3 regions of the Streptomyces sp. NPDC059355 genome follow, and region 1 is predicted to be linked to each of the others. Evidence: riboswitches for the same ligand, from Rfam matches in the RefSeq annotation. Region 1 holds a riboswitch; each other region holds the start of a gene.
The links. A riboswitch is a leader RNA that binds a small molecule or an ion and turns the genes downstream of it on or off. The one in region 1 is predicted to bind cobalamin.
Positions count from the first base shown of each region.

Region 2: it holds a riboswitch for cobalamin, as region 1 does, so the genes downstream of both, ACFXGI_RS11180 (ribonucleoside-diphosphate reductase subunit alpha) here and ACFXGI_RS17240 (hypothetical protein) in region 1, are expected to answer to the same signal.
Region 3: it holds a riboswitch for cobalamin, as region 1 does, so the genes downstream of both, metE (5-methyltetrahydropteroyltriglutamate--homocysteine S-methyltransferase) here and ACFXGI_RS17240 (hypothetical protein) in region 1, are expected to answer to the same signal.

Region 1 is NZ_JBHYXN010000016.1:3,310-10,763, forward strand. Features, by position in the region: gene ACFXGI_RS17235 (DUF4430 domain-containing protein) at 1-262, shown strand, start outside; partial or broken gene ACFXGI_RS17240 (hypothetical protein) at 324-1,735, opposite strand; cobalamin riboswitch at 1,846-1,979, opposite strand; cobalamin riboswitch at 2,103-2,175, shown strand; gene ACFXGI_RS17245 (prenyltransferase/squalene oxidase repeat-containing protein) at 2,307-5,159, shown strand; gene ACFXGI_RS17250 (hypothetical protein) at 5,156-6,073, shown strand; gene ACFXGI_RS17255 (energy-coupling factor transporter transmembrane component T) at 6,078-7,262, shown strand; gene ACFXGI_RS17260 (ABC transporter ATP-binding protein) at 7,259-7,454, shown strand, end outside.
Region 2 is NZ_JBHYXN010000009.1:31,281-38,734, reverse strand. Features, by position in the region: gene ACFXGI_RS11205 (hypothetical protein) at 1-711, shown strand, start outside; gene def (peptide deformylase) at 777-1,412, shown strand; gene ACFXGI_RS11195 (DUF3703 domain-containing protein) at 1,435-1,821, opposite strand; gene ACFXGI_RS11190 (helix-turn-helix domain-containing protein) at 1,869-2,585, opposite strand; gene ACFXGI_RS11185 (ribonucleotide-diphosphate reductase subunit beta) at 2,680-3,696, opposite strand; gene ACFXGI_RS11180 (ribonucleoside-diphosphate reductase subunit alpha) at 3,696-6,104, opposite strand; cobalamin riboswitch at 6,244-6,385, opposite strand; gene ACFXGI_RS11175 (GNAT family N-acetyltransferase) at 6,420-6,920, opposite strand; partial or broken gene ACFXGI_RS11170 (Uma2 family endonuclease) at 6,999-7,454, shown strand, end outside.
Region 3 is NZ_JBHYXN010000013.1:1,742-9,195, reverse strand. Features, by position in the region: gene ACFXGI_RS14965 (putative Ig domain-containing protein) at 22-1,953, opposite strand; gene ACFXGI_RS14960 (TrmB family transcriptional regulator) at 2,308-3,111, shown strand; cobalamin riboswitch at 3,215-3,441, shown strand; partial or broken gene metE (5-methyltetrahydropteroyltriglutamate--homocysteine S-methyltransferase) at 3,604-5,927, shown strand; gene ACFXGI_RS14950 (short-chain fatty acyl-CoA regulator family protein) at 6,006-7,433, opposite strand.

The sequences.
Region 1 (7,454 bases):
CACCAACGGCGGCGCCAACCCGTCCAAGGTCCCCACCCCGACCGCCGCCCTCGACGACGCCGCCCACAAGAAGGGCTTCACCTGGGACGGCACCTGGTACGCGTCCTTCGACGACTTCTCCGTCGACACCATAAAGAACGTCAGCGGCGGCGGCTCCGCCTACTGGAGCATCGCCGTCAACGGCACCCCCACCCCGGTCGGCGGCTGCCAGTTCAAGCTCAACGCAGGCGACCAGGTGTCCTTCACCTGGACGTCCTTCTAGTCCGGCGTGCCGGTGGGGGCCGCGGCCCCGGAGGTCCGCGGCCCCCACCGGTGTTCGATGATCAGGCGCCCCAGCGCAGGGCGATGGTGTCGCCGACGCCCACGACCTTGTCCCGGGTGGCTCCGGCGAAGGCGGAGCCGTCGACGCTCACCTTCCAGGTGTTGGAACCGCTGTTGGCCTTGCCGTTGACGTCCGTGACGGTGCCGGTGCCCGACGCGGGGGTCACGCTCGTGACGCAGCCCGAGGGCGTGGCACCGCTGATCGCCGCGTTCAGGACGTCGCCGAGGGTGGTGGTCGTACCGGTCGGGTGAAGGACACGGAGCAGACCTTGAGGCTGCCGGCGCCGTCGTCGACGGTGAGCGCCAGCCTGGTGGCCGTACCGGCGGTGAAGGCCGGCTGGGCGACCCACTGCGGGGCGCCGGGGGTGACCGGGACCGGCGGGGCCGTGGTGAATCCGCCGCCGGCGACCGCGCGCAGGGCGTCGATGGAGGCGTAGGCGGACGGGACGGTGTCGGCCGGCTTGTACTTGAATCCGCCGGCCGGGTTGTACTGGTTGGCGATCAGGAAGTCGATCGGCGTCTTGCCGGCGGCGGTGAGGAAGTCCCCGGTCTGCGGGTTGAAACCACAGGCGTTCAGGCCCGCGACGCCCCAGCCGTTGGAGCTGGTGTTGACCCCGTACAGGGAGTTGAAGGCACCGCTGGTGGTGACGAGCTTGCTCTTGAGGAAGTTCTTCGCCTGGACGACGTCCGTGTCCGTGCTGGGGACGCCTGAGACGCACAGGGCCGCCATCGCGGCGCCGGTCATGTCCACATCGCCCGCGGAGTTGAGGACGGTCGGGTTGCCCTCGGCCTTGTTGTAGGTCCAGCCGCCGTCGACGTGCTGGTTGGCGCGGATCCGGGTGACCATCGCGTCGGTCAGGGCCTGCGGGACGCGCGTGCCGCCGGCCTGGGTCTTGGCCCCGCCCAGCGAAAGGGCCGCGAAGACGGTGCCGTTGAAGTTCCCGGAGGGGCCGAAGTAGCCGGCCTCCGCGGTCTGCCAGTACGCGTAGATGTTCGCGACGAGGTTGCGGGACGCGGAGACGCGCGCCGGGTCGATGCCGGCGGCGTACGCGTTCAGCGTGCCGCGCTCGTAGTCGGTCACCACCGGGGAGGCCGAGGGCCAGCCGGACGTGGAGAGCAGGTTGCGGTAGACGGTGCGGGCGTTCCTCGTCGTGTCGCCCGCGGGGTAGACGTCGACGACGGCCGTACCGGTGGCGGCGAAGGCGCTGAACGCCCACTCGTTGGACAGCCCGGCCCCCGCGTACGAACCGTCCGCCGCCTGGAGCGACTTGAGGTAGGCGACGCCATTCGTCTTGGACGTGGCGATCTGCGCGGGCGACGAGGTCGCGAACGCGGGCAGCGCGGTGAGGGCGAGGGCGCCGAGTGCGGAGGGCACCGCGAGCGCGAGGCGGCGGGAGGTGCGGGGACGGGACATGGCCTGCTCCTGGAATCGGCGGACGCCGGCCGCTGCCGGCGCCCTGCCGCCGTGCGGACACACGGCCGGGCATGCTCGGAGGGCCGTCGCCCGGAACGCGTGGTACGGCTTCCTGTACTGCATCGCCGCATGGGCATTCGGGCTCGGAGACGGCCCCCGCCGTCCCACACCGCTGCGCGTCAGCTCCGGCTTCTCACCGGATTCCCCCATCTGGCAGCCCAGGACGCTACCCGAGTGATCAAGGGTCCGCCAGCCGCCTCGGGACGTGCTGCCGGAGGAACGCTGGAGCGGCCCCGGGTGAGACACAGCCCACCTTGACGCTGTCTTTATCAGCGTGTTCCACTCCGACTGATACGCACTCAACTCCAGGGGAAGCCGGTCGAATTCCGGCGCTGACCCGCAACCGTAGGCCCGGCACCGCCGGGCGAGCCGGACTGCCTGGAGCCAGGTTTTTGCAGCGAGAAACGCCGTCGCGGACTACGGCGTGGTTCGAACGGCTTCCTCTGCGCTCCATGTGCGGCAGAAGCCCTTTGCCACGCATGGGTCCGCTCGGCCGACACGAGGGGCCGTGGTGGGGACCGCAGAGCTAGCAGAGCGACGCACGGGGAAGAAGAGGCTGGTGTCGCTGATATCGGCGGCGCTGCTCACCTTCGGCGCGAGCGTGGCCTTCGTCACCGGGACCACCACCGCCGCGGCCGACCCGATCGAGGGCTGCACCGCCACCAACGGCGCGATCGTCGCCGTCGACTTCGGCCCGTTCGGCGGGAAGGTCGAGAGGGGCTGCGACACCACTCCCACCACGGGCTACGACCTGCTGCACGAGGGCGGTTTCAGCACCGAGGGCACCGTGCACGACGGTCCCGCCTTCATCTGCCGCATCGGCAAGGGCTCCTTCGACTCCGGTACGCAGTACCCCACTCCGGACAAGGAGGACTGCGTCCTCACCCCGCAGGCGACCGCGTACTGGTCGTACTGGACCGCCTCGCCCGGCCAGAAGAACTGGACCTACAGCCCCCTGGGCGCGATGGCCCGCACGCCGAAGCCCGGTGACGTGGACGCCTGGGTGTTCGGCGGCACGGACGCCGGCGGCACCTCGGGCAAGCCCGCCTTCTCCCCCGACGACGTACGCGCCCAGGGCGGCAGCCCCAGCCCGGACCCGACCGGTCCGACGGGCCCGCCCACCGCGGCGCCGGGCACCGTCGACCTGCCCGCCGCCACCCGCTGGCTCACGGGGAGGCTGACCGACGGGGAGCGGGTCGTCGACGAGGGCGCCACGGCCCCCGACCACTTCCTCACCACCGAGGCGGTCTACGCCCTCGCGGGCGCGGACCGGCAGAGCCCGGCCGCCCGCAAGGCCGCCGACTTCCTCGCCAGGCCCGCGGAGACGGACGCGTACGCCTACCCCGCCGGCAGGGGCGGGATCCCCGACGCGACCGCCGCCGCGCGGCTCGCGCTCGTCGCCGAGGCCACGGGCAAGGACCCCCGCGCCTTCGGCGGACACGATCTGCTCGGTGACCTCGTCACGTACGTCTGCCCGCGCGACATCGGCGACGGCGAGACGATCGACGGCTGCCTCACCAAGGGCGACTTCCGCACCACCGGCCAGTCCGACGCCCAGGCCATGGCCGTCATCGCCCTGCTGAACGGCGGCGTGACACCTCCGGCCGACGCGGTGAACCGGCTGACCGGACTCCAGTGCGAGGACGGCGGATTCACCGGCATCCTCATCCGCTCCGGCGAATGGTGCGACAGCGACGCGAGCTCCACCGCGCTGATCGCCCTGGCCCTCAAGCGGGCCGGCGGACACGACGCCGTCGTCGAGAAGGCCCGCGAGAACCTGAGGAAGTCCCAACTGCCCACCGGTGCCTGGCCGGCCGCCGCCGGCATGACCACCGGAAGCCCGAGCGCCACGGGCTGGGCGGCCCAGGCCATGCGCGCCCTCGGTGACACGGCACACGCCGACGCGGGTCTGTTCCGGCTCTCCAAGCAGCAGCTCTCCGAGGGTGGCTTCGCCTTCGAAGAGGGACTCACCGAGCCGCAGTTGTACCCCACCGTGCCGGCCGTCGTCGCGGCCGCGAAGAGCGACCTGGTGGCGCTGACCGCCAAGAGGGCCGAGCCGAGCCCCTCGCCGACCGCCCCGAAGCCGTCGCCGAGCGAGCCCAAGCCCTCCCCCGGCGACCCCAAGCCGTCGCTCCCGCCGGGCGACGGGCCCGACCTCAAGAGGGCCACGGCGTACCTCACCCACCCCACCCGCCTGATCCAGGGCCGCTACTACGAGAGCTCCCCGGGCTTCGCCACGTACGGCCTGACGATCGACGGCGCGTACGCGCTCGCCGCCACCGGCACGGACGACGCCACCCTGCGCAACATCGTCGACTTCCTCGACAAGGGCGGCAAGGACGGCCAGGGTCGGACGGTCCATGCCTGGACCCTGATCGGCACCAAGTACGCCGTCGGCGGGGCCATCGGCAAGACGGCGCTCCTCGCCGAAGCGGTCGGCCGCGACCCCCGCGGCTTCGGCGGCCAGGACCTGATCGCCGCCCTGGCGAAGGACACCTGCCGGGCCGGGAACGTCGACGCCGTCCCCTACTGCGGCGGCAAGGGCGCCTACGGCAACGCCAAGTCCGTATTCGACCAGTCCCTCGGCGTCATCGCCCAGGTCCGCGCGGGCGAGAACGCGGCCGCGGCCGAGCCGATCACCTACCTCAAGAGCCTCCAGCGGCCCAACGGGGCCTTCGGGAGCATGCTCGTCGAGAAGAGCGACGACGAGGTGGACTCCACCGCCATGGCCGCCATGGCCCTGGACCTGCTGCCCGACGCGGACGCGCAGGCGGCCGTGGACAAGGCCGTCGCCTGGCTCGCCACGCGGCAGAAGGACGACGGCGGCGTCCCCGGCGCCTCCGGCAACTCCGTGAACTCCGCCGCCCTCGCAGTCCAGGGCATGTCCCTGGACGCGCAGAAGTACGGCGCGCAGATCGCCAAGGCCCGTAAGTTCCTGGCATCCCAGCAGAACGCCGACGGCGGTTTCGAGATCGCCAAGGGCTCCCAGCCCGGCTCCGACGTCCGCGCCTCCACCCAGGCCCTCGGCGGCACCACCGGCATCTCCTTCGCCACCCTCACCCGGAGCCTCGACGGCACCACCCCGCTGCCCATTCCCAGCCCCACGGCCACGTCGGGCCCGTCGGGCGGAACGGGCGCCGCGGGCGGCGCACCCGTCATCATCACACCCGGGGACACCGCGGGAACCGCGGCCGGTGCAGGCGGCAACGGCGCTTCTGCTCAGGGCGGTTCGGGCGGCAACCTCGCCTCCACCGGCGTCCGGGCAGGGGCGCTCGCGGGCGCCGCGGCCGTCCTCGTACTGGCCGGCTGGCGACTCGTGGCCATGGCCCGCACGCGCCGCATCCGCGAGGAGGACGGCCGATGATCTCCCGCATCACACGCGCCGCCGCCCGTGCGGCGGCCGCGCTGGGGCTGACGGTGGCGGCCTTCGCCGCCGGCGCGGCCCCGGCCGGCGCCGCCCCGCAGCCCATCGGCCAGTGCACCACCTCGTCCGGGGCCGTCCTCGCCGTGGACTTCGGCCACTGGGGCGGGCCGGTCTACCGCTCCTGCGGTACGACACCCACCACCGGGTACGAGCTCCTCAGCCAGGGCGGCTGGGCCACCACCGGCACCGGCCACGACGGCCCCGCCTTCATCTGCCGGATCGGCTACAGCGGCCACCAGGGCGGCAAGCAGTACCCGACCCCGGAGCAGGACGACTGCGTCCTGACCCCGCCGGCGTCCGCCTACTGGTCGTACTGGCACGCGAACCCCGGCCAGAACACCTGGGAGTACAGCCAGCTCGGCGCGATGCTCTACAAGCCGAAGCCCGGCAGCGTCGACCTGTGGACCTTCGGGGCGACGGACGTCGAGGGCACCCAGGGCCGGCCCCGGGTCACCCCGGACCAGCTGCGCGCCCACAACGCCCAGCCCACCGGCGTGCCCCAGCCCAAGGACACCCGTACGGCGGCGCCCCTGCCGCCGAATGTCGACACCGGGCCCAGGCCGGAGAACCCGCGGCCGGCCGATCCGACCCCGTCGGCGCCGGCGAGCCCCTCGCCCTCCGCTTCCGCTTCCGCCCAGGAGAGCGCCTCGCCCACCCCTTCGGCCCCTCCGTCCGGCAGCGCACCGGCCGCGGCCGCGCCCGCCCCCGGTCCCCAGGTCGTCGAGGCGGCGCCCGCCGCCGACGCGCACCACGACGCGGGCTCGTACCTGCCCGCCGTCACCACCGCAGCACTGGTGCTGCTGATCGGCGGCGCCGCCTTGTTCGTCGCCCGACGCCGCCGTCGTACGGAGTAGCCGCGTGTCACGCACCACCACGGTCGCGGCCGAGCCGCCCGCGGCCGGCCTCGCGCCGGACGCGGGCGGCCGCCGTCTGCCCCGCACCCTGCACCCCGTCGCCTGGTGGATCTGGGCCCTGGCCCTCGCCACCGCCGTCAGCCGCACCAACAACCCGCTGCTGCTCTTCCTCGTCCTCGCGGTCCTGGGCTACGTCATCACCATGCGCCGCACCGAGGCCCCCTGGGCGCGCGGCTTCAAGTACTACCTCTACCTGGCGCTGACGGTCGTCGCGATCCGGGTGACCTTCCGGGCGATCTTCGCCACGGGCGTCACCCCCCGCGACCACTTCCTCTTCTCCCTCCCCCACATCCCCACCCCCGACTGGTACGCGGGCATCCGGCTCGGCGGCCCGGTCTCCCTCGAAGCGCTGCTCTCCGCCGCCACCGACGGACTCCGCCTCGCCTGCATGCTGTGCTGCATCGGCGCCGCCAACACCCTCGCCAACCCGAAGCGGGCCCTGCGCGTCCTGCCCGGCGCCCTCTACGAGCTGGGCGTCGCCGTCACCGTCTCCATCAGCGTCGCGCCCCAACTGGTGGCGAGCGTCCAGCGCGTGCACCGCGCCCGGCGGCTGCGGGCCGGCCGCACCAAGGGGCTCCGCGCCCTGCGCGGGATCATCGTCCCCGTACTCGAGGACGCCCTGGAGCGCTCGCTGCGCCTCGCGGCCGCCATGGACTCCCGGGGCTACGGCCGCGCCGGCACCGCCACCCGCCGCTCCCGGCGCCTGACCGGCGCGCTGATGCTGCTGGGCATGTGCGGGCTGTGCGCCGGGGCGTACGGACTCCTCGACGCGACCGCGCCCACGCTGCTCGGTCTGCCCGCGCTGGCGGCCGGCGGAGCGCTGTGCGTGGCCGGGCTGCGGCTCGGCGGGCGCCGCATCACCCGTACCGCGTACCGGCCCGACCCGTGGCTCGCGGCCGAATGGACCGTCGCCGGGTGCGGAGTGCTGTCCGCGGTCCTGCTGTTCGGCAACGCGGGATTCGACGCCGCCGAGCTGAACCCCTCCATCTACCCGCTCAGCTGGCCGACCCTGCCGCTCGTACCGGCGGCGGCGATCCTGCTCGCCGGGACGGCCGGTTTCCTGGCACCGCCCCCGACAGCCCCCGCCCGGCCCACCGTCCCCGCACAGCGCCCCGAGGAACCCAAGTGATCCACTTCGACCAGGTCACCGTCCGGTACGAGGACACGGCCGAACCGGTCCTGCGCTATGTGAACCTCACCGTCGAGGAAGGCGAACTCTGCCTCGTCGTCGGCCACACCGGCGTGGGCAAGTCCACGCTGCTCGGCGCCGTCAACGGGCTCGTCCCGCACTTCACGGGCGGCACCCTCCACGGCCGGGTCC
Region 2 (7,454 bases), on a different contig from region 1:
TGGCCGCTGGCCCGCCGGGCCTGGCAGGCGTACGGGCTGAAGGTCCCCGGGGACCCGCACGGCTCGGGCACCCACCCCGCGAAGGGCAGCGGCGAACCGGTCGGCATGGAGCTCGGCAGCGCCGCCGTACGGCTGTCCCCGGAGGGGGAGGCCGAGGTGGTCTGGGGCCGTCGGCTGGACCCGGCCCGCATGGAGGTCCTGTCGATCCCGCTGCCCTCCTCGGGGCGGCGCTGGGGCGAGGTCGTCCTGCACGACGGGGTCCCGCACGGCGAGCGGGTCACCGCGGCCGGCCCCTCCTACCCGGTCTTCGACGAGATCGAGCTGTGGGCCCCCTCGCCGGTGCCGACCTGGGTGGTGCTGCTGGAGGCGGCCACCGAGGAGGACCGCGATGCGCTGGAGCAGCTGGCCTCCGACGCGGGCTTCGCCGCCGAGGACTGGTCGTCCTCGGTGCGACTGCTGTGCCGGACCTGCTCGGAGAGCGTGATGCCGAGCGGCGAGGGCGACGGGGAACACCTGGACCCGCACGACCACAGCGAACCGGGGCACCCCGGTCCGCTGGGCCACCGCACGAACGGGTCCGGTCCGCTCTGGGTGCCCGAACGCGAATGCGGGATCGCGGCGCCGGCCGGCCTGGTGCGCGGACTGCTCGACGGCTGGGTCGCGGACAGCCCGGACACCCGTGAATGGCGGGATCTCGAAGAGGTCTGCTGACCCGGCACCGTAGGCTGTACCGGCACATTGTGAACGGGTGGACTTACGGAAGGCTTACGGCGGACATGGCGCAGCAGGAGAACGAGGTCGTCGAGATCGTCAACGACGGGTACGTCGTGGACACCGAGGACGGTGAGGCGCGCGAGCTCGCCCACCGCGAGCGCGGCACCGCCCGCCCGATCACGGTGGTCGGCAACCCCGTCCTGCACCGTGAGTGCAAGGACGTCACCGAGTTCGGCGACGAACTGGCGCAGCTGATCGACGACATGTTCGCCAGCCAGAAGGCCGCCGAGGGCGTGGGCCTGGCCGCGAACCAGATCGGCGTGGACGCCAAGGTCTTCGTCTACGACTGCCCGGACGACGACGGCGCGCGCCACACCGGTGTCGTGGTCAACCCGAAGCTGGTGGAGCTGCCGGCCGGTTCCCGCGTGCTCGACGACTCGAACGAGGGCTGCCTGTCGGTCCCGACCGCGTACGCCTCGCTGGCCCGCCCGGACTACGCCGAGGTGACCGGCCAGGACGCGCAGGGCAACCCGATCAAGGTCCGCGGTACGGGCTACTTCGCGCGCTGCCTCCAGCACGAGACGGACCACCTGTACGGGTACCTGTACATCGACCGCCTCTCGAAGCGGGACCGCAAGGACGCCCTCCGCCAGATGGAAGAGGGCACCCCGCGCTACGAGACCGTCCCGAACGCGTAGCCCCGACCGGCCCCGGGTGCGGCTAGGCGCGGCCCAGCAGCACCCGGAGGTCCTCCGGGAGGGGCATCGGCGTGAACAGCCCCGCGGCCGTGCGCCCGGTGTTGCCGTACGGCACGCGCCCGGTCGCCGACCCGGCCCCCGCCACCAGGATCCGCACCACCTGGCCCACCGCCTCCGCCCGGTCCCGGCAGCGCACCGCGAGCCGGAACATGTGCCAGTGGGCGCGGGTGTGGGGCCAGGCCCAGGCCTGGGAGATGATGTGCGCCCGCTCCAGGGCGTCCCACATGGCGGCGGTGTCGGGCGCGCAGTCGCGGGCCCGCAGCAGCTCGGCCTCGAAGGCCGCGCGCACGGCGGCCGGCATGGTCTTCGGCGTGCATGCGGTGATGCAGGTCTTCAGTACGTTTCGCATGCGTCAACGGTGCGGCCGAAGGCCCCGCCGGCGCTTGAACGAACCTGCTACATCCACTGGATGGTGCGGGTGAAGTCCGACGGCGGGATCCCGAACATCCGCCGCCACACCCGGCTGAAGTGGGCCCCGTCGGCGAAGCCCGCGCCGTGCGCCGCATCCGTCAGGGAGTGCCCGCGGGAGGCGAGTTCGGCGGCCCGCATCAGCCGCAGCCACAGCACGTACGGGCGGAACGGCAGCCCCAGCTCCGCCCGGAACAAGTGCGCGAGGCGGCTCTCCGACAGGCACGCCACCTCGGCCGCCTGGGACAGCCGTACGCCGTCCCGCCCGGGCAGCCAGGCCAGCACCCGCGCCAGCCCCGGATGCGCCGCAGCCTCCGGCAGCGGGCCACCGGGGAGCAGGGAGTCCAGCGCGCAGGCCGCCTCGAAGGGGTCGGCGGGCAGGGAGCCGGCGACCGGTACGAGGTCCCCCGCGTCCCCCGCCGGCGAGGCGAGCAGGCGGCCGGCCGAGGAGAGCGGGTCGTAGTGCAGCACCACCCCGCGCGCGGTGCCCGCCAGTACGGAATGCCGTACCCCGGCCGGGACCACGTACGCCCGGCACCGCAAGGGTTCCCCGTCCGGCCCGGCCATCAGCAGCCCGTCCCCGTCCAGCGCGGCGATGACCTGCACGGAGTGGTGCGCGTGCGCGGTGGCGGACCCGACGGCGCCCCCGTACAGCAGGCCGCCGGGCCGCAGCCGGGCCCGCCCGGCCCACCCGGTCACGGACATGGCGAAGCGCCCCCGCCCGAGAACCCGGAGGACCGGGTGTTGCTCCCCATGGGCGGGGACGCTATCAAGTCGTACCGGCGGTGGCCGACGGGACTTAGAAGTCCTCGTCCAGGTCGACCGTGCCCTCGACCGCGACCTGGTAGGCCGACGGGCGGCGCTCGAAGAAGTTCGTCAGCTCCTGCACACCCTGCAGCTCCATGAAGGAGAACGGGTTCTGCGAGCCGTACACCGGCGGGAAGCCGAGGCGGACCAGGCGCTGGTCCGCGACGCACTCCAGGTACTCGCGCATCGACTCGGTGTTCATGCCCGGCAGGCCGTCACCGCACAGGTCGCGGCCGAACTGGAGCTCGGCCTCCACGGCCTCCTTCAGCATGTCCGTGACCTGCTGCTGGAGGGCGTCGTCGAAGAGCTCCGGCTCCTCCTTGCGGACGGTGTCCACGACCTCGAACGCGAAGTTCATGTGCATGGTCTCGTCGCGGAACACCCAGTTGGTGCCGGTGGCGAGGCCGTGCAGCAGACCGCGCGAGCGGAACCAGTACACGTACGCGAAGGCGCCGTAGAAGAACAGCCCCTCGATGCACGCCGCGAAGCAGATCAGGTTCAGCAGGAAGCGGCGGCGGTCGGCCTGCGTCTCCAGCCGGTCCAGCTTCTCGACCTCGTTGATCCACTTGAAGCAGAACTGCGCCTTCTCGCGGATCGACGGGATCTCCTCGACGGCGTCGAAGGCGGCCGCGCGGTCGTCCGGGTTGGGCAGGTAGGTGTCGAGCAGCGTCAGATAGAACTGGACGTGCACGGCCTCCTCGAACAGCTGGCGCGACAGGTAGAGGCGCGCCTCCGGGGAGTTGATGTGCTTGTAGAGCGTCAGCACCAGGTTGTTCGAGACGATCGAGTCACCCGTCGCGAAGAACGCGACCAGACGGCCGATCATGTGCTGCTCGGCCGGCGTCAGCTTCGCCAGGTCGGCGACGTCCGAGTGGAGGTCGACCTCCTCGACGGTCCAGGTGTTCTTGATCGCGTCCCGGTAGCGCTCGTAGAAGTCCGGGTAGCGCATGGGGCGGAGAGTCAGCTCGAAGCCCGGGTCGAGCAGGTTCTTCTTTGCGGTGGAGCTCATTACTGGCAGGCCTCGCAGGACTCGGGGTTCTCAAGGGAGCAGGCCAGCGCTTCCGCGGCCGCGGCCTCGGCGGCGGCGTCGGCCAGGGGGAGCGCTGCGGGGGTGGCCGCCTGGGCGGCGCGGGCGATCTTCGTCGCCGGGCGCGAGCGCAGGTAGTACGTGGTCTTCAGGCCCTGCTTCCAGGCGTACGCGTACATCGAGGACAGCTTCCCGATGGTCGGCGTCTCCAGGAACAGGTTCAGCGACTGCGACTGGTCGAGGTACGGCGTACGGGCCGCCGCCATGTCGATCAGACCGCGCTGCGGGATCTCCCACGCCGTGCGGTACAGCTCGCGCACCTCGGCCGGGATCCAGCCGAAGCCCTGGACGGAGCCGGACGAGTCGCGCAGCGCCTCGCGGGTCTGGGAGTCCCACACGCCGAGCTTCTTCAGCTCCTCCACCAGGTAGCCGTTGACCTGGAGGAACTCACCGCTGAGCGTCTCGCGCTTGAAGAGGTTGGAGACCTGCGGCTCGATGCACTCGTACACGCCGGCGATCGAGGCGATCGTCGCCGTCGGCGCGATGGCCAGCAGCAGCGAGTTGCGCATGCCGGACTCCGCGACGCGGGCGCGCAGCGCGTCCCAGCGCTCGGGCCAGTTCAGCTGGACGTCGTAGTGGTCCGGGTGCAGGACGCCGCGGGCGGTGCGGGTCTGCTCCCAGGCCGGGAGCGGGCCGCTGCGCTCGGCGAGGTCGCAGGAGGCCTCGTACGCGGCCAGCATGATGCGCTCGGAGAGCTTGGTGGACAGCGCCTTCGCCTCGGGGGAGTCGAACGGCAGCTTCAGCTTGAAGAAGACGTCCTGCAGGCCCATCGCGCCCAGGCCCACCGGACGCCAGCGGGCGTTGGAGCGGCCGGCCTGCTCGGTCGGGTAGAAGTTGATGTCCACGACGCGGTCGAGGAAGGTGACGGCCGTACGGACGGTCTCGTCCAGCCGCTCCCAGTCGATCTCACCGGTCTCGGTGAGGACGAACGCGCCCAGGTTGACCGAGCCCAGGTTGCAGACGGCGGTCTCGCCGTCGTCGGTGACCTCGATGATCTCGGTGCACAGGTTCGAGGAGTGGACGACGCTGCCCGGCTCGGCGGTCTGGTTCGCCGTGCGGTTGGAGGCGTCCTTGAAGGTCATCCAGCCCTGGCCGGTCTGCGCGAGGGTGCGCATCATCCGGCCGTACAGGTCGCGGGCGGGCATGGTCTTGCGGGCGAGGCCCGCGGCCTCGGCCTTGTGGTACGCGGCGTCGAACTCGTCGCCCCACAGGTCGACCAGCTCGGGCACGTCGGCCGGGGAGAACAGCGACCAGTCGGCGTCCGCGTTCACGCGGCGCATGAACTCGTCCGGCACCCAGTGCGCCAGGTTCAGGTTGTGCGTACGGCGCTGGTCCTCGCCCGTGTTGTCGCGGAGCTCCAGGAACTCCTCGATGTCCGCGTGCCAGGTCTCCAGGTAGACCGCGGCGGCGCCCTTGCGGCGGCCGCCCTGGTTCACGGCGGCGACGGAGGCGTCGAGGGTCTTCAGGAACGGCACGATGCCGTTGGAGTGGCCGTTCGTACCGCGGATCAGCGAACCGCGGGCGCGGATGCGCGAGTACGAGAGACCGATGCCGCCGGCGTGCTTCGACAGACGCGCGACCTGGTGGTAGCGGTCGTAGATCGAGTCGAGCTCGTCCAGCGGGGAGTCCAGCAGGTAGCAGGAGGACATCTGCGGGTGCCGGGTGCCGGAGTTGAAGAGCGTGGGGGAGGACGGCAGGTAGTCGAGGCGGCTCATCAGCCGGTAGAGCGAGGCCACTTCCTCGACGGCCTGGACACTGTCGTTCTCGGCGAGGCCGCAGGCCACGCGGAGCATGAAGTGCTGCGGGGTCTCGATCACCTGGCGGGTGATCGGGTGGCGCAGCAGGTAGCGGCTGTGCAGGGTGCGCAGACCGAAGAAGCCGAAGCGGTCGTCGGCGCCCTCGGCCAGCGTGTGGTCGACCAGCGCGTCCAGGCGGTTCGCGTGCAGCGCCACGAACTCGGCGGTGCGGTCCGCGATCAGGCCCTCGCGGTGGCCCACCGCTACGCAGGAGGAGAAGGAGGTGGCCCCCTGGCCGGCGGCTTCCTCGGCGACGGCCAGCGTCAGCAGCCGGGCGGCGAGCCGGGAGTACGCCGGGTCCTCGGAGATCAGACCGGCCGCGGCCTCCGTGGCCAGCCCGCGCAGTTCGGCCTCGTCGGCGGCGGCGCTGCGCCCGCGGAGCGCGGCGGCGGCGACCCGGCCCGGGTCGGTGTCGGGGAGGTCGGCCGTCAGCTCGGTGAGGGTACGCAGCAGTGCGGCCCCAGGTCCCCCGGTCTCGATTCCGGTGTCGGACGGGTCGGACTCGGCGCGCGGTGCGGAAGGCGCGATGGTCACGGGGGGAGCTCTCCCTCGCTCGGCTCCGGGACACCTGCGGTGCGGGCGCGAGCGGGCGCGTGCGGGCATGACGGGGCAGCACCGCGCGGCGTCCACCGGCCCAACCGCGAGGCCCGGACGTATCGACACCCGGTTCGGTCGAGCCGGGCGTACTGTCGGCAGGTCATCGGACTTGCGGTGACACCAATGGGTGTACTTCATACCGTTGCGGGACAGTTCCGGATTCGCACCGGATTCCCCTGCGACGACAGCGAGGACGAGCATACATGTGGGGGCCCCTTCATGCGCGACCCCCTAGATGTTGTGTCGGCGTGGCTACAGTTCGAGACCGTACGTGCGCAGAGGGAGGCCGGGGACGGGCTCCCAGTCCCGTTCCGGCGTGCGCACGAAACCGAGCCGTTCGTAGATCCGGTGGGCGCCGGCCATGTCGTCCGTGGTGGACAGCACGAGGCGCCGTACGCCCTCGACGGCCCGGGCGCGGTCCGCGCAGGCCCGCACCAGAGCCTCCCCGGCGCCGCGCCCGCGGCCCTCCCGGGCGACGGCCAGCATCCGGAACTCGGCCTCGTCGGGTCCGGCGATGTCGCACAGCGGGCTCCCGGGCGCGGCGAAGGCCACCCCGCCGAGGAGCCGGCCGTCGCCCGTCGCGGCGACGAGTATCACCCCGTCGGCGGCACGCCCGGCCACGTCGCGCAGCCGAGCGAGGTACGGGTCGTCCTCGCCGAACGTCAGGAACCCGTCCCCGAGGTAGGCCTGCGCGGTGATTTCCCCGAGCGTCCCGTACTCCGCCGCCAGAGCTTCCCTGATCACGATGTCCATGCGGTCGAGTGTGCCGGACGGCTGCCGGTGCCCGGCGCTGTCGTCGGAGACGGCACCGTCGAGGAAGGCGAGCGAGGCATGACCGTGATGCCCGACCGGCCCCACATGACGACCGCAGTGTTCGAGCACCTCGCCCGGATAGCGGCCCGCGAGGAGGAGGGGCTGCGACTGGAATTCATCGGTGGGGTGCTGAGGAGCAAGGCAATGACGGTCGGGGACCACGGGACGGGCGGATCATTCTGTGGTTGACGCGGATCTGCATCCGGCACCACCCGGGCTTCTGGCTGCACCCAGGGCAGGGAATCAAGGCAGAGCAGTACCGGGAGGGCCGTGCCATTCCGGACGGCGTACTGGCGCACGAGGACGCGTTCGTCGGGCAGGGCGACTGGGTGGACCCGGGCCCGATCCTGATGGCTGTCGAGGTGACCTCGTGGGACTCCGATACCGAGCGGCGAGACCGGATCGAGAAGCCGCGTGCCTACGCGGAGACCGGCATCCCCGTCCACCTGCTCGTCGATCGGCTCAAATGCCAGG
Region 3 (7,454 bases), on a different contig from region 1:
CTGCCGTGCCGTGGGGCGGGGTCAGCTGATGCCGAGCGCCGTGTCGTCGATCACGAACGAGGTCTGCAGGCTGGAGTCCTCGGTGCCGGTGAACTTGACGGTGACCGTCTGTCCCGCGAAGGCGGACAGGTCGATGGTCTTCTGTACGTAGCCGGTGTTCTTGTCGAGGTTGGAGTACCCGGCCACGGTGGTGGAGTTGGCCGTCACCGTCAGCTTGTCGTAGGCCGTGGTGGCGGTCGTCTCCGCGGTGTCGATGTGCAGGTGGTAGCTGAGGGTGGCGTGGCAGCGGACCGGGACGGTCACCACCGTCTGCGCGAGGGAGTCGGTGTGGGTGGAGCCGTAGCCGTCCAGCCATGCCTTCCACGAGCCGGAGTGCGCCGCCTCGCCACTGCCGTTGTCGACCACGCCGGTGCTGGCGGTCCAGGGGGCGGTCCCGGTCTCGAAGCCCGGGTTGCCGAGGAGCTGGGTCACGGTGCAGCCGCCGTCGACCGCGGTGACGGTCCAGGTGAAGGAGGCGCTGCCGGTCGCGTCGGTGGTGTCCTTGGCGGTGACGGTGACGCCGTAGCCGCCCGCGGTGGTCGGCGTACCGCTGATCAGGCCGGTGGCGGCGTTGACGGTCAGGCCGGGCGGGAGCCCGGTCGCGCTGTAGGTGAGGGTCTGCCCGCCGGCCGAGTCGGTGGCCTGGATCTGCAGCGAGGCCGCCGTGTTGACCACACTGGTACGGCTGCCGGGGCTCGTGACGGTGACGGTGTTGCCGCCGGTGGCGCCTGCGCCGAAGGCGGCGCTGCCCTTGGGCGTGCCGAGTCCGGTCGGGCCGTCGTAGCCGGCCTTGGCGGTGCAGAGGTAGCCGCCGGAGCAGGAGCCGTTGGCGCCGCTGGTCACGTCGTTGAGCGACGCGGTGTGGGCGTACGGGTAGGAGGACGGGTAGGAGCCGGCCGCCGGGGTGCCTGCGAGGGCGTAGACGGAGGCGATGATCGGGGCGGAGGCGCTGGTGCCGCCGTACACGTTCCAGCCGTTGGCCTGGTAGCTGTCGTAGACCGCGAGGCCGGTGGCCGGGTCGGCGACGGCGGAGACGTCGGCGACGGTGCGTTCGGCGCAGCCGCCGTCGGTCTGCCAGGACGGCTTGGCGGTGAACCCGGAGCAGCCCGAACCGGCGCCGTCACCACCGGAACCGGTGCCCCAGACGCTCTCGGACCAGCCGCGGGGGGTACCGCTCGCGCGGCTGAGGGAGGTGCCGCCGACCGCGGTGACGTACTGGGAGGCCGCCGGGTACTCGACTCCGTAGCCGCTGTCACCGGAGCTGACGGTGATGGCCACGCCGGGGTGGTCGAAGTACGAGGCGTCGGAGGCGGGGCCGGTGGAGTCCTCGCCGCCGCCGTAGCTGTTGGACACGTACTTGGCGCCCATGGCCACGGCACGGTTCACGGCGGCGCCGAGGTCCTCCATGGAGGGCTGGTTCGCCTCGACGAGCAGGATGTGGCACTGCGGGCAGACGGCGCTGACCATGTCCACGTCGAGGGAGATCTCGCCGGCCCAGCCGGCGTCGGCCGTCGGGTAGGCGGTGCCGCCGTTCTGGTCGGCCTTGCGGAAGCAGCCGTTGGCGGTGGTGCAGGCCGGCAGGCCGTACTGGGAGCGGTAGGCCGCCAGGTCGGACTCGGCCTTCGGGTCGTCGTAGGCGTCGATGATGGCGACCGTCGCGCCGGCGCCGGCGGAAGCCGACAGGGCGTACGCGCCCTGCAGGTCGGTGGGGCCGTAGCCCGACGGCAGAAGGCCGGGAGCCAGGCCGAGGTGCTGCTGTACGTCGGTACGGGCCAGCGCGTGGCAGGCCATCCAGCCGGCCCGGGCGGGCTGCGAGCACAGCCGCTCGGCGTGCACGGCGGCGGAGGCGGAGGCGGAGGCGGCCGCCGCGCCGGGTCCGGCCGAGGCGACGGACGGTGCGGCGAAGGCGAGCATGCCGCCGGACATCAGAGCCACCGCCGAGAGTAAGGCGGTCGTGCCGCGGCGGCCGGTGCGGGCGGCGCTCCGGAACAGGGCGTTGCGCAATGAACTGCCCTCCATGGGGGGTTGGTTCACCACGTCGGGGGATTCCTCCAGACATGGCAGGTCCATGACATAAGCCCATGTCAGGGCAGGCCGGAGCGGAGGGGCGACGTGGGGTTGCGAGTGGCACGCGTTCAACGGTGCGGACTGTCACCACGTGCAGTGGTGGCCAACGCTGAAGGTATTGAAGTGGCGCGCCAAGGGACTACCCGGCGAATGCAAAGGCTTGCTTTCGGTCGGTGATGTTCGCGTATACCGTTTCCTGCCATGGAGTTGGACGACGGCGCGGTCGACGACCTGGTGTCCCTGGGACTCTCCCGGTACGAGGCCCGGGTCTATCTGGCCCTGGTCCGGCGGGAGTCGTACACCGCCGCCGAGGCGGCCCGCGCCGCGAACGTCCCCCGCCAGCGCGTCTACGACGTACTCGACGCCCTCGTGCGGCGGCGCCTCGCCGTTCTGCGCCCCGGACGGGTCGCGGCCTTCTCCGCGGTGGCTCCCGAACTGGCGCTCGCCCGGCTGATGGCCCTCCAGCGGGAATCCCTGGAGCGGCTGAGCGCGACGTCGGCCGCCCTCGCCACGGCGCTGCTCCCGCTCTGGAGCGACGGGCGGACGCACACCGATCCTCTCGACTACATCGAGGTGCTGCGCGATCCCCGGGCGATAGCCGAGCGGTTCGACAGCATCCAGGAGCAGGCTTCCCGTGAGCTCCTCAGCTTCTGCAAACCGCCGTTCGTCGCTCCCCCGGCCAACAACGAGGGCATCAAGGCAGTCCGCCGGCTGCGCCGGGCCGGCGGCGCGGCCCGCGCCGTCTACACCCACGACGCGCTCGGTGACGCGGAAGTACTGGAGAACGTGAAGCGGTTCGCCGCGGCGGGCGAGGAGTCCCGCTTCGCCCCGAGCCTCCCGCTCAAACTCGTCGTCGCCGATGCCTCGCTGGTGCTGTGCGACATGCCCGACCCGGTGGCCGGCACCCGCGCCACCACCGCCCTGTACATCGAACACCCGGCGCTGGCCGGCTGCTTGAGGCTGGCCTTCCTGGCCGTGTGGGAACAGGCCCGGACCGCGCCCTGACCCGTACCGGGCGACGGCTGACGACCCGTGCCCCACCGGCACGGCGTCTCACTCTTCGGTCCGAATGACGGACGCGGCTCGCCGGTGGGCGACCGTGCGTCCTAGGGTGGCCGGTGCAGCTGGTTCGCCCCGTCCGCCAGACGGGATGCGTCGTAAGAGGGAACCCGGTGGGAATCCGGGACTGCCCCGCAGCGGTGAGCGGGAACGACCGCCGTCATACGCACTGGGACCGGACAACGGTCCTGGGAAGCGACGGCCAGTAGGTGCCCGCCGGGAGACCGGCAGGCGTGCCCGCGAGTCCGAAGACCTGCCCGTTGCCCGCATGCGGACGATTCCCGTGCGGACATCCCGGTGACCTCGTGGGCGGGTCGGCGTACACAGCGAGCGGCACGTGCGGTGTTCCCCCGCGACGTGGTCCGCACGTTCTGTCGTCCCTTCGCGTCCGCATCCCTCACCGGGGTGTTCAGGACACATCTCGCGAAGGAGAGTTCCGTGACAGCGAAGCCCGCAGCCGCGGCAGCACGAGCCACCGTGTACGGCTACCCCCGCCAGGGACAGGGCCGCGAACTGAAGAAGGCCGTCGAGGGCTACTGGAAGGGCCGCGTCACCGCCGACGCCCTCCGGGAGACCGCGGCCGACCTGCGTCGTTCGAACTGGCAGCAGCTGGCCGACGCCGGCATCACCGAGGTTCCGACCGGTGACTTCTCGTACTACGACCACGTCCTGGACACCAGCATCATGGTCGGCGCCGTCCCCGAGCGCCACCGCGCGGCGCTCGCCGCCGACACCCTCGACGGCTACTTCGCGATGGCCCGCGGCACCCAGGACGTCGCCCCGCTCGAGATGACCAAGTGGTTCGACACGAACTACCACTACCTGGTCCCCGAGCTCGGCCCGGACACCGTCTTCACCGCCGATTCCACCCGGCAGGTCGCCGAGCTGGAGCAGGCCCTCGGGCTCGGGCACACGGCCCGCCCGGTCCTGGTCGGCCCCGTCACCTACCTGCTGCTGGCCAAGCCCGCCCCGGGCGTGGCCGCCGACTTCCAGCCGCTGACCCTGCTCGACCGGCTGCTGCCCGTCTACGCCCAGGTCCTCGCCGACCTGCGGGCCGCCGGCGCCGAGTGGGTACAGCTGGACGAGCCCGCCCTGGTCCAGGACCGCACCCCGGCCGACCTGAACGCCGCCGCCCGCGCCTACCGCGAGCTCGGCGCGCTGACCGAGCGGCCCAAGGTGCTCGTCGCCTCGTACTTCGACCGGCTCGGCGACGCCCTCCAGGTGCTGGCCGCGGCCCCTGTCGAAGGCCTCGCCCTCGACTTCACGGGCGGCGGCGCCGCGAACCTCGCCGACCTCGCCGCGGTCGGCGGGCTGCCCGGCAAGCGGCTCGTCGCCGGCGTGGTCGACGGCCGCAACATCTGGATCAACGACCACCAGAAGTCCCTGACCACCCTCGGCACCCTCCTGGGCCTCGCCGACCGGGTGGACGTCGCCGCGTCCTGCTCGCTCCTGCACGTCCCGCTCGACGCGACCGCCGAGCGCGACATCGATCCGCAGGTCCGGCGCTGGCTCGCCTTCGCCCGCCAGAAGACCACCGAGATCGCCACCCTGGCCCGCGGGCTCGCCCGGGGTACCGGCGCCATCGCGGCCGAACTCGCCGCCAACCGCGCCGACCTGGCCTCCCGCGCCGGCTCCGCCATCACCCACGACCCCGCCGTGCGCGCCCGTACCGCCGCGATCACCGACGCCGACGGACGGCGCTCGCAGCCCTACGCGCAGCGGACCGCGGCCCAGCGCGCCCTCCTCGGGCTGCCCCTGCTGCCGACGACGACCATCGGCTCCTTCCCCCAGACGAACGAGCTGCGCACCGCCCGCGCCGACCTGCGGGCCGGCCGCATCGACACCGCCGGCTACGAGGAGCGGATCAAGGACGAGATCCGTGAGGTGCTCTCCTTCCAGGAGAAGACCGGGATCGACGTCCTGGTGCACGGCGAGCCCGAACGCAACGACATGGTGCAGTACTTCGCCGAGCGGCTCACCGGCTACCTCGCCACCCGGCACGGCTGGGTGCAGTCCTACGGCACCCGCTACGTCCGGCCCCCGGTCCTGGCCGGGGACGTCTCCCGCCCGGAGCCGATGACCGTGCGCTGGACCACGTACGCCCGGTCGCAGACGGCCAAGCCGGTCAAGGGGATGCTGACCGGCCCGGTCACCATGCTCGCCTGGTCCTTCGTACGGGACGACCAGCCCCTCGGGGACACCGCCCGCCAGGTGGCCCTCGCCCTGCGCGACGAGGTCGACGACCTCGAGGCCGGCGGTACCCCGGTCATCCAGGTCGACGAACCCGCCCTGCGCGAGACCCTGCCGCTGCGCGCGGCGGACCACGCGGAGTACCTCGCCTGGGCCACCGAGTCCTTCCGGCTCACCACCAGCGGTGTACGGCCGGACACCCAGATCCACACGCACATGTGCTACGCGGAGTTCGGCGACATCGTCGAGGCCATCGACGAGCTCGACGCCGACGTCATCAGCCTGGAGGCGGCCCGCTCCCACATGCAGGTCGCCGGCGAACTGGCGCGCCACGGCTACCCCCGTGAGGCCGGGCCCGGCGTCTGGGACATCCACTCCCCGCGCGTCCCGAGCACCGGGAAGCGGCGGCCCTGCTCCGCGAGGGGCTCGCGGCGATCCCCGCCGAACGGCTGTGGGTCAACCCCGACTGCGGGCTGAAGACCCGCGGCTGGCCCGAGACCCGCGCCTCCCTGGAGAACCTCGTCGCGGCCGCGCGCGAGGTGCGCGCGGAGCTCACGGGCGACGACTCCTGACGCGGGGGTTCCGGGTCGGACGCACGGCCTGCGTCCGACCCGGGCCTGGAAGACCGGCGGGTGAGGAGGGTGCGGGCGTCACTGCGCGCGGTCGGCGACCTGGTACGGGACGAAGGTGCTGCTGTTCTCGTCGACGGCGAGCGGACGCCCCAGCGGCGGCACCGCGCGCTGCGGACAGTCCAGGCGCTCGCACAGCCGGCAGCCCATGCCGATGGGCGTGTCGGCCGAGGTGTTGTCCAGGTCGAGGCCGTCGGAGTAGACGAGCCGCGAGGCGTGCCGGATCTCGCAGCCCAGCCCGATCGCGAAGGTCTTGCCCGGTTCCCCCCAGCCGGCGCGGTGGCGGGTGACGGCGCGGGCGGTCCACAGGTAGCGCTGCCCGTCGGGCATGGCGGCGACCTGGACGTGGATGCGGCCGGGTGCCGCGAAGGCCTCGTAGATGTTCCACAGCGGGCAGGTGCCGCCCGCTCGGGAGAAGTGGAACCCGGTCGCGGACTGCCGCTTGGACATGTTCCCGGCCCGGTCCACGCGCACGAAGGAGAACGGGACCCCGCGCAGCCTGGGCCGCTGGAGGGTGCTGAGGCGGTGGCAGACCGTCTCGTACCCCAGTCCGAACCGGTCGGTGAGCCGCTCGATGTCGTAGCGGAATTCCTCGGCGGCCGCGTGGAAGGCCCGGTACGGGAGGATCAGGGCCGCGGCGAAGTAGTTGGCGATGCCGATCCGGGCCAGGCCGTGCGCGGTGGACCCGGCCGGGAAGTCCTGCGAGGCACACCGGTCCAGCTCGGCGGCGTGCTCCAGCAGGGCGAGCTGCGTCGCCATCCGGAACGCCTGCTGCCCCGGCCGCAGCCGGGCGGACAGGTGCAGCGTCCGGCTCTGTTCGTCGTAGCGGTGCAGCCGGTCGCAGTCGGCGCTCACCCGTACCCCGTGCGCGTCGGCGAGCCGCGCGGACAGGGCCCGGACCACCTCTCCGGGGCGGATCCGGATCGTGCGCGCCAGTTCCTCGGCGGCGAGGTCGGTGTCGTGGAGGTAGTTCTGGCGGCGGTAGAAGAACTCCCGGATCTCCTCGTGCGCAGAGCGCGGGACGGCCCCTACGGCGCCACCGGCCGCACCCGGCGCCGCGTCCCGCCCGTCCTGCGCACCGGCCAGGCTCTCGGCCAGGACCTGCGAACGCCGTCCGAGGTCCAGCAGTACCCGGGCGACCGCCGGCATCCGCGAGGCGAGCTCGGCGAGATCGGAGGCGGAGACCCTGGCCTCGGCGACCTCTCCGGCCAGCGCCTCGCGCAGGTCCGCGACGAGGCGGCCGGTGTCCCGCTCCGAGAAGAAGCCCGGATCGACCCCGAAGGCTTCCGTCAGCCGCAGCAGCACGGGAACGGTGAGCGGGCGGGAGTCGTGCTCCATCTGGTTCAGGTAGCTGGGCGAGATGGCGAGGACCCTGGCCAGATCGACCTGGCTCATCCGCCGCTCCTCGCGCAGCCTGCGCAGCCGCGCGCCCGCGTACGTCTTGCTCACCGAACCTCCCCTGGTGCCGAA